DNA from 2 places in the Comamonas sp. GW821-FHT11H03 genome. Region 1 is predicted to be linked to the other one. Evidence: predicted binding sites of a transcription regulator. Region 1 holds the regulator's gene; the other holds the start of a gene.

Region 1 (7,113 bases):
GCAGCAACTCGCCCGCGCCGCGTATGGCGGCCACCGGGCTTTTGAGTTCGTGGGTCAGAGCGCGTACATACCCCTCGATATAGTCGCGCCCTTCCAGGCGCTTGCGCATATTGTCCATGGCCTGGGCCAGCTCGCCCAGCTCGCCGGGCATGTCGGGTATGGCCGCAGGAGCCGAGGCCTGTGCGGGGTGGGCAGACTCGTTGAGCGTGGGGGCCTGCACCTGTTGTGCATAGTTGCGCAGCCGGCGCACGTGAAGCACAAACCACCAGGTCACCGCACAGCCTACGGCGGCGGACAGCAGCACAAACAGCAGGCCGCCGCGCAGAATCTTCTGCTCGGCGCCGTCGACGATTTTCTGTACCGAGCTGGAGGGCTTGGAGGTGGTCAGCACCCCGGCAATCTGGCCGTCCACCATGATGGGCGCGGAGACATACATGACGCTGCTGGATTCGTCCTCCTTGACGGCTCGCGTGGTGCGTGCGCCATATTCACCGCGCAGCGTCAGATAGACATCGCGCCAGCGCGAGTAGTCGGCGCCCTGGTCCCTGCCCTGGGAGTCGAACAGCACGATGCCTTGGTCGTCGGTGACGGTGATGCGCAGATCCAGCGTGGTCTTGCGTGTGTCCCAGATCCAGGCCTGTATCGGCTTTTGTGTGTAGCCCTGAAGCTGAGTGGCAAACGTGCTGTCCGCACCGGCTTGCAGCCGACCTTTTTCCATGTCGGCACTGGCCAGCGTGGCAAGCGCATAGGCGGTCTCCACCAGCGTGTCCTCGGTCACCTTGCGCACGCTGGGCTTGATCTCCACCATGAAGACGCGCAGCACGAAAAAGGCGGCCAGACCGTTGATCAGGAAGAAGGCAAAGAAAAGGCGCAGGCCCAGACGCATACCGGCTATCCGGGCTGGTTCAGGCTGTAGCCCAGACCGCGGTGGGTGACGATGAGCTCCTGATCGGGCAAACGCTCGCGCAGTTTGGCGCGCAGGGTCTTGATATGGGTATCCACCGTGCGGTCCGTGCTCTCGCTGTCCAGCCCCCAGATTTGCTCCAGCAAGGCGTCGCGGCTCAGGATACGGCCTGCGGCGTTGACAAGGCTTTGCAGCAGCTGATATTCGCGCCGTGTCAGATCCAGCGCTTTGCTGTGGATCAGAGCCCGTTGCCCTTGCTCATCTATTTGAAGTGCTTTCGCAAGCTGGACGGGCGCTGCAGGCTGAAACTGCCTGGAGCGGCGCAGCAGGGCTCGGGTGCGCGCCAGCAGCTCGCGCGGGCTGAAGGGCTTGGTCAGATAGTCGTCCGCGCCCAGTTCCAGGCCCAGGACCTTGTCCATCTCCTCGCCTCTGGCACTGAGCACCAGTACCGGAACAATGGAGCCGGCAGAGCGCAGCTCGCGGCACCAGTCCAGGCCGTTGCCGTCGGGCAGGCCCACGTCCATGAGCAGTACATCAAACGCTGTCCTGCCCCATTGCTGACGCGCATCGGCGATCAGCAGGCTGTGGGTGACGGCTATGCCCTCGCGCTCCAGAGCGTAGCAAATCGTTCTTGCAATGGCCGGGTCGTCTTCGAGCAGCAGCACCTGCATGGCTGACGTCTGAGTGCTGAGCATGCGGTTCAGCTGACCGGTTGGATGGCGTCCGGGGCCAGAAACTGCTGAGAGACCTGGATGAATTTGTCGCGAAAATCCAGTGAGCGGTGGCGGCGCACGGTGGGCCACTGCTTCTCGAAATGTCTGGCCAGGGCTTCGACGAGAAAGACGGAGCGGTGCTGCCCGCCCGTGCAGCCTATGCCCACGGTGACATAGCTGCGGTGGTCTCTGGACAGCAGCGGTAGCCAGCGTTCGAGGAATTGCTGTATGTCCAGCTGCATCTGCTGCACCTCGGGCAGGGCACCCAGATAGTCGGCAACCGGCTTGTCCAGGCCCGTCAAGGCACGCAGCTCCTTGTCGTAGAAGGGATTGGGTAGCATGCGCACGTCAAACACGTAGTCAGAGTCTGTGGGCATGCTGTGCTTGAACCCAAAGGACTGGAACATCAGCGTCATCTGCCCTGTGGGTGCTTCGATGATCTGCTTGATATAGCTTTGCAGCTGCGCCGACTTGAGGTCCCCGGTGTCGATGACGATGGAGCGGTCACGCAGCAGGCCCAGCAGCTCGCGCTCCTTTTCGATATCGAGCTCCAGTGCCTGGCGCTCGTTCGTCTGGGCGCCCGGAGACAGAGGGTGGCGCCTTCTGGTTTCCGAAAAGCGCCTGATCAGAGTGCTGCTGTCCGCATCGAGAAAAATCATGCGCGGCATCAGCCCCTGCTTTTTCAGGCGATGCAGCTGGTCAGGCAGCTGAGGCAGGCCCTTGGCGCTGCGTGCATCCATGGCAATGGCCACTTTCTCGTCCTGATGGGTGAGCTTGAGCTCCACAAAGGACTGCAGCAATTCCGGGGGCAGGTTGTCGACGCAGTAGTAGCCAGCATCCTCCAGCGCGTGCAGCGCAACGGATTTGCCCGATCCGGACATGCCGCTGATCAGAACAATCTCCATGGACATGATTTCAAACTCCTCTGACTTTGCCGCTCTTGCGGGCTGTCGTGCTGGCCTTGGCGCTTCTGGCTGGGGTGGCCGATGGACGCAGGGCGCTGTTGGCGGCCTGCTTTGCAGGCAATCTTGCCATGGCCAGCATTTCTCTGGCATGGGCCATGGTTGCTTCGGACAGGTGCTCGCCGCCCAGCATGCGGGCCATTTCCATCTCGCGCTCCTCGCCCGCCAGCGGGTCCACGCTGCTGATGGTGGTGTTGGATTTGGGGCGCTTGGTCACTCGGTAATGCTGGTCTGCATAGGCTGCGACCTGGGGCAGGTGTGTGACGGCCAGCACCTGGCGCGAGCCGCCGAGCGAGTGCATGAGGCGGCCTACGGTTTCGGCCACGGCTCCACCCACACCGGAGTCCACCTCGTCAAAGATCAAGGTCCCGGCCTGACCCAGTTCGCTGGTGGTCACGGCAATGGCCAGCGAGATGCGCGACAACTCGCCGCCTGATGCCACCTTGGCCACGGGCTTGGGCGTGGCGCCGGTATGGCCGGCCACAAGAAAGGTGATGCTGTCCGTGCCGGCCGGGCTGGCGGCGTCGGCATGCTCCAGCTGCACTTCGAAACGACCGCCCTTCATGCCCAGACTTTGCATGGACTGGGTGATGGCGCGCGACAGGCGTGGTGCTGCCAGGGTGCGCTGTTGCGAGATTTTGCGCGCCTCGGCCTGATACCTGAGGTGGGCGGCTTGCTCTTTGGCGCGCAGCCCCTCCACATCGACGGCGGCATCCAGCTGGTGCAGCTCCTGTTTCCAGCCTTCGAGCAGGGCGGGCAAGTCCTCGGGTGTGCGCTTGTAGCGGCGCGCCAGCTGCATCCACAGCGACAGGCGTTCATCGAGATCGGCCAGCAGCTCGGGGTCCAGATCGGCGCGGCGCAGATAGGCCTGCAGCGAGTGACGGGCATCGTGCAACTGGGCCACACAGGAGCCCAGTACGTCGGCAATGCTCTGAAACTCAGGCTCCAGGTGCTCTTGATCCTGCAGCAGGTGGTGGGCTCTGCCCAATGGGGTGGCCGCTCCTGCATCATCATCCTCCAGCAGCTGCAGGCAGGACTGTGCCGAGTCCATCAAGGTCTGCGCGTGCGACAGACGCGTGTGCTGGGAATTGAGCTCATCCCACTCTTCAGCGCGTGGCGACAGCTTGTCCAGCTCGGAAATCTGCCATTGCAGGCGTTCCCGTTCGCGTTGCAGATTGTCCTGGGCCGAGAGCGCCTGCTCCAGAGCCTGATGGCTCTGGCGCCAGTCCTGCCAAAGCGATTTGAGCTGGGCCGTCTCAATGCCGCCATAGGTATCCAGCATGGCGCGTGCTGCGTCAGGGCGGGTCAGGCTTTGCCAGGCATGCTGGCCGTGAATATCGATCAACTGATCGCCCAGATGGCGCAGCTGTGTGGCCGTGGCGGGCGAGCCGTTGATCCAGGCGCGGCTGCGACCCAGACTGTCAATGACGCGGCGCAGCAGCAAATCCTGCTCCTGCGCAAAACCCGACTCCTCCAGCCATTCATTCAGTTGGGGTGGGCAATCGAACTCTGCGCAAATATCGGCCTGAGGGCAGCCTTCGCGCACCACCTGTGCATCGGCTCGTGCGCCCAGCACCAGTTGCAGAGCGTCGAGCATGATGGACTTGCCGGCGCCGGTTTCGCCGGTCAGCACCGTGAAGCCGGTCTGCCAGTCCAGATCGAGTGACTGGACAATCACAAAGTCCCGCAGGACGATGCGCTTCAAGGCCATGGTCAGACGCCTCCCTCGTTCCAGCCCAGCTTTTTGCGCAGGGTGTCGAAGTAATTCCAGCCCTTGGGGTGCAGAAAGTGCACGCTGTGATCGGCGCGCGTCACCAGGATGCGGTCGCCATGCTGCAGCGATTTCAGGGACTGCATGTCGAAGTTCGCGCTGGCGTCGCCCCGGCCGCCCACCACCTCGATAGTCACTTCCTGGGCGTCGGAGAGCACGATGGGACGGTTGGAGAGGTTGTGCGGCGCGATGGGTACCATCACCCAGGCCGGAATCGAAGGGTGCAGCATGGGGCCGCCGGCCGAGAGCGCATAGGCGGTGGAGCCCGTGGGGGTGGCCACGATCAAGCCGTCCGCGCGCTGGTTGGAAACAAAGCTGCCGCCGACCTCGATGCGCAACTCCACCATGCCCGAGGTCGAGCCACGGTTGACCACCACATCATTCATGGCCTGGGCCTCAAACACGCACTGGCCGTCGCGCATGACGCGAGCATTCATCAAGGTGCGTTCGTCTTCCTCGTACTCGCCCTGCAGTATGGGCGTGATCGAGGCTTCGAATTCATCCAGGGCAATATCGGTGACAAACCCCAGCCGCCCCTGGTTGATGCCGACCAGCGGCGTGCCATAGCGCGCCAGATGGCGACACACGCCCAGCATGGTGCCGTCGCCGCCCACCACCAGACCCAGGTCGCAATGCCTGCCCAGTCCGTCCACATCCATGCTCGGGTAATCGGGCAGGCCCGCGTAGATGGCGGACTGGGTATCCAGAATCACCTCACAACCCATGCTGCGCACGTAACCGGCAATCCGTTGCAGCGCTTCGCTGGCTGCATCGGACGGAACGCCTGCTGCGGGTGTGTGGTACTTGCCGATCAGGGCAATATGGTGGAACGTGGATGTCATCTGGGAAATTACATCATTAAAATGAAATCATGCTCGACGAACGTGCCAAGTTATTGCTCAAAGCGCTGATCGAGCGTTACATCGCTGACGGTCAACCAGTCGGTTCGCGCACTCTTTCACGTGCATCCGGGCTTGAATTGTCGCCTGCCACCATACGCAATGTGATGGCCGACCTGGAAGAGATGGGACTGATCATCAGTCCTCACACATCGGCAGGCCGCGTGCCGACAGCCAGGGGATACCGCCTGTTTGTCGACACCATGCTGACCGTGGATCGCTGCGATCTTGTAACGCCCGGCCTGATGCCCGAACAGCCGCAGAAGGTGATAGCCAATGCGGCCAATCTGCTGTCCAGCCTCTCCCAGTTCGTGGGAGTGGTCATGGTGCCGCGTCGCAGCTCCGTCTTCAAGCATATCGAGTTCGTGCGCCTGTCGGAGCGGCGCTTTCTGGTCATCATCGTCTCGCCCGAAGGCGATGTGCAAAACCGCGTGATCTTCACGGATGTGGATTACGAGTCCTCGCAACTGATAGAAGCCTCGAATTTCCTCAATCACCATTACGCCGGTTTGGCAATGGAGGAGGTGCGCACGCGGCTGCAAACCGAGGTGGAGCAATTGCGGGGCCAGGTTGCCAGCCTCATGCAGGCGGCGGTAAATGTAGGCACCGAGGTCATGAGCAACCATGATCGCGAGGATGTGGTGATCGCCGGCGAGCGCAATCTACTGTCCGTGAGCGATTTTTCCAGCGACATGGGCAATCTGCGCCGTGCTTTCGACCTGTTCGAGCAGAAAACGCAAATCCTGAGGTTGCTGGACTTCTCCAATCAGGCTGATGGCGTACGCATCTATATCGGCGGCGAGAGCCAGACCGTACCGTTTGAAGATCTGTCTGTAGTGAGTGCTCCCTATGAGCTCGACGGCAAGGTGGTCGGCACCTTGGGGGTGATCGGTCCTACGCGCATGCACTACGACAAGATGATCCAGATTGTCGATATCACATCCAAACTGGTGAGCAATGCTCTGAGCCACAAGCGTTAGGCCCTACAATGGCGAAGTTTTTCTGGTGGCAGCCACGGCTGTTGTCAGTGTTGGGGCGTTAGCTCAGTTGGTTAGAGCAGAGGACTCATAATCCTTTGGTCGTCGGTTCAAGTCCGCCACGCCCTACCAAGCTGCATGAAAGCCTGCCATCTTCATCGATGGCAGGCTTTTTCTTTGCATGAACGCGAAAAAGTTGTCGATTTGGTCCGAGAGCCGTTTTTGCGCTGCTAGAATACAACCCTGTTGCGGCTGTAGCTCAGCTGGATAGAGTACTTGGCTACGAACCAAGGGGTCGTGGGTTCGATTCCTGCCAGCCGCACCAAAAAACGTCAAGCCTCAGAACTGAAAAGTTCTGAGGCTTTTTCGTTTCTGGGCTCAGGCTTTGGGTATCAGCAAGGTGAAGCTGCTGCCTTGGCCCAGCTGGCTGCTGATCTGCAGGCTGCCGCCATGACGCTGTGCCACGGTGCGCGTGAAGGCCAAGCCCAGGCCCACGCCATCCATGCGCTGGTGCTGCTGCAGGCGCTCGAATGGCTGGCTGAGCCTGGCCAGCGACTCCTCATCCATGCCGCAGCCGTGATCGCGCACGGCAATGCCCCACTGGCTGCCTTGCTCGACAATATGGATTTCCACAAGGGCGATGGCATCGGTATCTTGCGGCTTGCCGTACTTGACGGCATTGGTCAGCAAATTGATGACGGCGCGGTGCAGCAGACCGGGGTCGCCATGCACGCAGGCTTCGGCATCAGGCAGCTCGAACACCAGTTGCATGTTCTGCTGCTGGGCAAGGGTCCAGCAATCCGAGACGGCCTGATCCGCCAGCAGACCCAGATCCAGGACTTCGCTGCGGTATTGCTGCTGCTGGGCTCTGGCCAGATGCACAAAAT
Region 2 (7,113 bases), 200 kb from region 1:
TCCTGGTCACGGGCTTGCCAAAGAGCAGCGCCCCCAGATCGAAGACCCATACATAGCCGGCCACAGCCCCCTGGCTGCGCCTGGCCAGCGTACCCACACAGTGCGGCAAGCGTCCGGCCGAAACGGGAGCGATGGCCGAGGCACTCTGGGCCTCGAGCACGCAGGCCGCATCGACGGCAAGCACGCTGCGCTCCACAAAAAAGGTCGCCATCTCCATGCCGGCGGCACTGCCCTGGCTGGCCGCCGCCAGGCTTTGCACCCTGGTATTGCGGCGCGAGACTGCTGCCAGCGCATCGTCGTGCACGGCGCCAAACGCCTGCACGGACAAGGCCAGCACCTCTTCACGATAGCCATCGCTGCGCTTGAACTCCCGATAGCCGCTGCCCGCCGTGATCGCCACCACGCAATACTGGCCCTGATACACCATGGCACGGGCCATGCTCTGCCCGGGTGCCAGGGCCAGCATGACGGGCGGCAGTTCCAGCTGCACCCCCGGCTGCAACTGCACATCCGAAGAAGACATGACCATGCCCGAGCGGCTCAGGTAGGACACCTGCCTGCTGCCTGCGCCTCCTGCCTGCACGCCGGTCACGCCGGTCACGCCCTCCAGCATGGCTTTGAATTCACGCTGCGCATGAAACACCAGGCCGATTCCGCCCAGCACCATGCCATCGGCGTTGCGTATGGCCGCGTGATAGACATAGGTCGGTCCTTCATCCTCGTGCTGCACACAGGGGCGCCATGGGGACACGTGATAGGCCTGGGTCTCTGCCAGCGCCAGGACCTGGTGCAGGCTGTCCGCCTCTATATGGCTGCCCAGCAGTTCCTGGCTCTGTGCCTGCCCTCTGCGGCTGACGGCCACGACTTTGCCGCGGGCGTCATAGACCATGATTTGCTGGTAGACCGTATACAGGTCGTGAATGGCGGTGAGCAGCTCGCACACCTCGCTCACCTGATCCCCGGCCCTCTCCCCCAAGGCCAGGGCCTCCAGCAGTTCGGACAGCTGCGGCGTCAGCGCCCACCAGCGGCAGTCGTTGGCACGCTCATAGAGATTGCGATCTAGCAGATCCACCAACAGACTCGTCAACAGGCTGTTGTCCCGCAGTGCGGTATTGAGCACCGTGCCATAGAGCGCATCAATGGATTGAGAGAAAACCTCGTTGGTCCGCGCCCCTGTCTCGCCAATCTGCTCCAGCACGGCCTGCAGCCGCGTGTTGTCCATCTGCTTGCCTGCCGTCATCACCCGCCCGTTCCAGACCACACGGCGTATGGTGTCCGCCGCGCTGTGAATGGCGTGCAAAGGCGGGCAGAAGCGATGCGCATGCGCCAGCAGGCCCTGGGCCACGGCCGCATCCAGTCCATCCAGGCCCGCTTGCGACTGAAGGCCGAAGGCCAGCTCCAGCGGAGTCATGATCTGCGCCCGCCAGCCCCGGGGCCCCATATAGCCTTGATAGCCTGCCGACACCGCAGACTGCACCAGATAGGTGCGTCCTCCATGCACATGCAGCGCGCTCGCACCATCATGGTGAGGGCGCACATTCGCACCCACACCAATCCAGTGCAGATCGCTGCTGGCCAGCACCTGGCCCTGCTCATCCAGCAGCAGGGCGATGCTGGTCTGCGCCTCTGGAACGCCACTGCCGTCAGCCTGGTCGCGTCCACTCCAGATGCCTTGCATCTCGCCGTCGAAGTCGAAGCACAGGCACAGCACGCCCATGGCCTGCCGGTTGATGGGGTGCAGCATGCGATGTGCATAGATCAGGCCGCTGTCATGGCCCGGCAGCAGGTCGGTAGCACCAAAGCTCTGCACAAAGCCCTGGCTTTGCAGGACACGGGAGATCAACGCATCCCGGCATGGCTGATCTGTGACCCGACTCCTCTCGCGTGCACTCGCTCGCACCAGGCCTTCGGCATCCAGCAGCAAAATGTCCGCGTAGACCGTGTACTTGCTGCGGTAGGCACGCAGACGCTGGGTGATGGCCGCCTCATCACCATCCAGCCCGGCCATGAAACCGCACAGCATGGCATCGGTCGCCAGAAACCCCACGTCGGCCGTGCGCTCGTAGAGATTGCGCACCAGGGTATCGATCAGATGCTGTGCCTGACTGGCCAGCCCCGCCGTCACCCCCGTCACAGCCTGCATCACCATGGACTGCACCAGGTCCTGCTCCAGCCGCTCGAAGCCGCCACGCGTGGCGGCCATCATGGGCAGCAAGGCCTGCGCTTCCTGCGGGCAATTCATCTTGGCGGAGGACTCTATGAGCCGCCACATCAGATTCAGCTCCCTGAGCGAACTCTCGCAGCGCCCGACCTGGCGCATATGAGGAATGAAGACGTCTGTCTGCAGCAGATCCTGGGCGCGCTGCGCCGGGGCAGTCATGGTTTCTAGAGGCATGTTCTGCCAGAGCAAAAGCCAGGCCTATTTGTAAAAACACGTTACACATGACTAAGAACAAACCCTGTTTCCTGACAGATTTGCCCTCTGTTCGGCGGGGGAGAGGTCTTGAAAGCTCGGGAAATTGCCTTATTATTAGCACTCGATGGGGTTGAGTGCTAACAGCTTGACCCTAGATATCCGAATGTCAGCCAGGATGGCTGGCAAGTCTTGTTTCAACTTTGTTGATGTATTTAGGAGTTGGTATGAACCTGCGTCCCCTGCACGATCGCGTGATCGTCAAGCGCCTCGAAAACGAAACCAAGACAGCCTCGGGCATCGTGCTCCCTGATGCTGCCACCGAGAAGCCTGACCAAGGCGAAGTGCTGGCTGTGGGTCCCGGCAAGCGCAATGACAAGGGCGAACTGATCGCTCTGAACGTGAAGGTCGGCGACCGCGTCCTGTTCGGCAAGTACTCTGGCCAAACCGTGAAGATCCACGGCGACGAGCTGCTGGTCATGAAGGAAGACGACCTGTTCGCAGTCGTCGAGAAGTAATCCTTCCCGAACACAACCCCTATTCATAGCTGCCAGCGATTGATTGATAAACGCTGGCAGAACATTTGAACCCCATTCTTTAGGAGCCAAAAATGGCAGCAAAAGACGTAGTTTTCGGCGGTGAAGCACGTGCACGCATGGTTGAAGGCGTGAACATTCTGGCTAACGCAGTCAAGGTTACCCTGGGCCCCAAGGGTCGCAACGTGGTGCTGGAGCGCTCCTTCGGCGCCCCCACCGTGACCAAGGACGGCGTGTCCGTAGCCAAGGAAATCGAACTCAAGGACAAGCTGCAGAACATGGGCGCCCAGCTCGTGAAGGAAGTGGCCTCCAAGACCAACGACATCGCTGGTGACGGCACGACCACCGCTACCGTGCTGGCCCAGGCCATCGTGCGCGAAGGCTCCAAGTACGTGGCTTCCGGCCTGAACCCCATGGATCTGAAGCGCGGCATCGACAAGGCTGTCGCCGCCCTGGTGGAAGAGCTGAAGAAGCAATCCAAGGCCACCACCACCTCCAAGGAAATCGCTCAAGTCGGCTCGATCTCCGCCAACTCCGACGAATCCGTGGGCAAGATCATTGCCGACGCGATGGACAAGGTCGGCAAGGAAGGCGTGATCACCGTTGAAGAAGGCAAGTCGCTGGACAACGAACTCGACGTTGTCGAAGGCATGCAGTTCGACCGCGGTTACCTGTCGCCCTACTTCATCAACAACCCCGAAAAGCAAGCCGCTGTTCTGGACAACCCCTTCGTGCTGCTGTTCGACAAGAAGATCAGCAACATCCGTGACCTGCTGCCCACACTGGAAGCTGTGGCCAAGGCCGGCCGTCCTCTGCTGATCATTGCCGAAGACGTCGAAGGCGAAGCCCTGGCGACTCTGGTGGTCAACACCATCCGCGGCATCCTGAAGGTTGTGGCCGTGAAGGCACCTGGCTTCGGCGACCGCCGCAAGGCCATGCTGGAAGACATCGCCATCCTGACTGGTGGCAAGGTCATCGCTGAAGAAGTGGGCCTGTCGCTGGAAAAGGTGACCCTGGAAGACCTGGGCCAAGCCCAACGCGTCGAAATCGGCAAGGAAAACACCACCATCATCGACGGTGCTGGCCAAGCTGCTGAAATCGAAGCCCGCGTCAAGCAAATCCGCGCCCAGATCGAAGAAGCGACCAGCGACTATGACCGTGAAAAGCTGCAAGAGCGCGTGGCCAAGCTGGCCGGCGGTGTTGCCGTGATCAAGGTTGGCGCGGCCACCGAAGTCGAAATGAAGGAAAAGAAGGCCCGCGTGGAAGACGCCCTGCACGCTACCCGCGCTGCTGTGGAAGAAGGCATCGTGGCCGGCGGTGGCGTGGCCCTGCTGCGCGCCAAGCAAGCCGTTGGCGCCCTGGCTACCGGCAATGCCGAACAAGACGCCGGCATCAAGCTGGTGCTCAAGGCTATCGAAGCCCCTCTGCGCGAAATCGTGGCCAACGCCGGTGGCGAGCCCTCGGTGGTCGTGAACGCCGTGCTGAACGGCTCCGGCAACTACGGCTTCAATGCTGCCAACGACACCTACGGCGACATGCTGGAAATGGGCATTCTGGACCCCACCAAGGTGACTCGCACTGCTCTGCAGAACGCCGCTTCCGTGGCTTCCCTGCTGCTGACCACCGAGTGCATGATCGCCGAAGCCCCCAAGGCTGACGCAGGTCCTGCCATGCCCGACATGGGTGGCATGGGCGGCATGGGCGGCATGGGCATGTAATTGCTCTGCTGCTACCGGGTGGTCTTCACCATCCGGTTATGCACAAAAGGAAAAGGCCGCATCTGCGGCCTTTTCCTTTTGCGTCGCGCTTCACGAGCTGCTCGGCTCCGAGAACAAAAAAGCCAGCCAATATCGGCTGGCTTTTTTACCCAGGGATTGGCCTCAGAAGCGATGACGCAGACCGATGGTGATGCCGGTACGCTTTTTCGCGCCATTGGCATCAAGCATCACGCCCGCACCGCCCTTGGTCTTGGTGTGGTCCACCGCGAAATAGGCATCGGTACGCTTGGAGAAGGCATAGTCGGCCACGGCAACGATAAAGTCAGCCTTGCCGTTGAAGGCGCCAGTCGCCGATCCCGATTGCTTGGCATGGTAGTAATGCAGGCCTGCATTGAGCTGCGGCGTGACCTGATAGCCAAAGCCCACCTTGAACATCTCACGCTTGTTGGCAAAGTTGCCAGGGGCATTGCCCGCGATAAAGCCACCATTGGACGAACCTGTCCAATATGCGTTGAGCAAGCCAGCATCAAAAATCGCACCCGCGCCCGCAGCCCCCAGACTATCCTTGACCTTGTTCTGGCCGTAGCCTGCCATCAGATAAAGAGGCCCGGTGCGATAGGAACCACCCAGTGTCCAGGCATCCACATCGGTGCCGGCCGGCAAGGTCGAGCGCTGGAAAGCGCCCCCCACAGAAATGCCGTTGGCAGAATAGCGCAGATAGCCGCCTGCGGTTTTCAACGCCAAACCACCTGGCGTCATATCAATACTGCCGCCTTTCTTGGCAAAGGTATTTCCTTCGTCAAAAGAATACTGCAGCCCTGCACGAACCGGCCCGAACTCGGCAACGTACTTGAGCATATTGTTTGCACGCGCCCCCAGAGACATGCCGATTTCAGGCTTGTAGGCATCCATATAAGGCGAATATGGGAACGATGCATAGGTGGAGGTCACCAGATCAAACAGCACGTTGTATTGGCGCCCCATGGTCACCTGACCGAAACTGGTGCTGCGCAAGCCTACCCAGGACTGCGCAAAGTAAGGCTGAGCGGTGCTGGGCGTACCCGAATCCGTCCAGAAACGATTTTCCAGATTGGCAATCGCCGACAAGCCGCCACCCAGATCTTCCTTGATATTGATACCCCAGCGGCTCTCGGACATGCCGCCGCCGATCATTTTGGTCAGACCGCTTTTATTCGCTCCCTCATTATTCGTATGGCGAATTGCTGCATCCACAATGCCATATAGCTGAACGCTGCTTTGTGCATATGCCAGAGTTCCCAAGGTTCCCAGCACAGCCAAGGCCAATGTTTTTTTCACAAATGAAGCTGCCATTGTGTTGCCTCTCTCTTAATTCAATTCGCAAACAGTTGGTGGAAAATTCATTCTAGAAATGCTTTCCTCAACCGCGCGCGCATTGGCACAAGCACAACACAGGCCTTTCCCTTTGGGGACAAACCTCTCAGCAAACACCCTTTCAGGTTTAACCCCAGAAACAAAAAAGGCCTGTCTTTCGACAGGCCTTTTGGCTTTTAAGCAGTTACTGGCTTACACCAGCAATTGATTAGAAAGCGTGGCGGATACCAACTTGCACGCCGTTGCTAGCCTTGCCAGCGCCGACATTGTAGGAACCCACATTGGAAGTGTTCAGAGTCATCTGACGATCAGACTTGTTCTTCAGGTAGGAGTAGTAACCGTACACAGCAGTGCGCTTGGACAGGTTGTGCTCATAGCCCAGGCTCAGTTGGTGAGCCTTGCCAGTGTTAGCAGCAGTGTCGTTCTTGGCGTTGTACAGAGCGTACTGAGCCTTCACAACACCCACGCCACCCACGGGAGCGGACACGCCCAGAGCGTAGCTGGTTTGCTTGGTGTTAACGCCAGCGTCCTTTTCCTTGGCTTGCAGCACCAGGCCGTTCACCTTGGCCACGCCGAAGTCATAGGAAGCGCCCAGGCCGTATGTATCCAGCTTGGCTGCGTTAGCGAAACCGGCAACGGCTTCGTTGGCGTTGTTCTTGCGGTCAGCGCCCACAGTCACGCTCAGGGGACCGTTGTTGTAAGCAGCAAAGCCGCCGAAATAACGACCGGTCTTGCTGCTACCAGCAACTTCACCGAAAGCATAGTCCACGCCAGCTGTGAAGCCGTTGAAGTTAGGCGTGAAGTAGGCAATCATGTTGTTTTGACGGATGCCATTGCCGGTGGTGGAGTTCCAGCCGCGGAAACCGCCCATGCCGATCACGCTGAAGTTGGAGTAAGCCGACAGCTTGTTGTAAGCAGCGGTTTCGTCACGACCCAGACGCACTTCACCGAAGTTGCCCATCAGGCTCACGGTGGAACGGCGAGCAAATTCAAAGCCCGAACCGGAAGCGCCAGCAGCCTTGCCGTCGCCAGCGTCAGCATTGAAGCCACCTTCCAGCCAGAAGCCAGCCTTCAGGCCACCACCCAGGTCTTC

The links. Region 1 encodes HrcA, which represses chaperone genes, less so after heat shock. Its sites were predicted from a motif close to TTAGCACTCNNNNNNNNNGAGTGCTAA; they were not measured.
Region 2: the regulator HrcA is predicted to act here: its motif matches at 2,531-2,557, upstream of groES (co-chaperone GroES).

The regions. Positions count from the first base shown of each region.
Region 1 covers NZ_JBXARF010000002.1:400,831-407,943, forward strand. The annotation lists gene creC (two-component system sensor histidine kinase CreC) at 1-886, opposite strand, end outside; gene AC1RTQ_RS06340 (winged helix-turn-helix domain-containing protein) at 892-1,575, opposite strand; gene rapZ (RNase adapter RapZ) at 1,605-2,528, opposite strand; gene recN (DNA repair protein RecN) at 2,533-4,290, opposite strand; gene AC1RTQ_RS06355 (NAD kinase) at 4,293-5,192, opposite strand; gene hrcA (heat-inducible transcriptional repressor HrcA) at 5,222-6,229, shown strand; tRNA gene AC1RTQ_RS06365 (tRNA-Ile) at 6,282-6,358, shown strand; tRNA gene AC1RTQ_RS06370 (tRNA-Arg) at 6,475-6,551, shown strand; gene AC1RTQ_RS06375 (CHASE2 domain-containing protein) at 6,605-7,113, opposite strand, start outside.
Region 2 covers NZ_JBXARF010000002.1:200,789-207,901, reverse strand. The annotation lists gene AC1RTQ_RS05400 (chemotaxis protein CheW) at 1-2,395, opposite strand, end outside; gene groES (co-chaperone GroES) at 2,641-2,931, shown strand; gene groL (chaperonin GroEL) at 3,024-4,667, shown strand; gene AC1RTQ_RS05385 (porin) at 4,830-5,999, opposite strand; gene AC1RTQ_RS05380 (porin) at 6,229-7,113, opposite strand, start outside.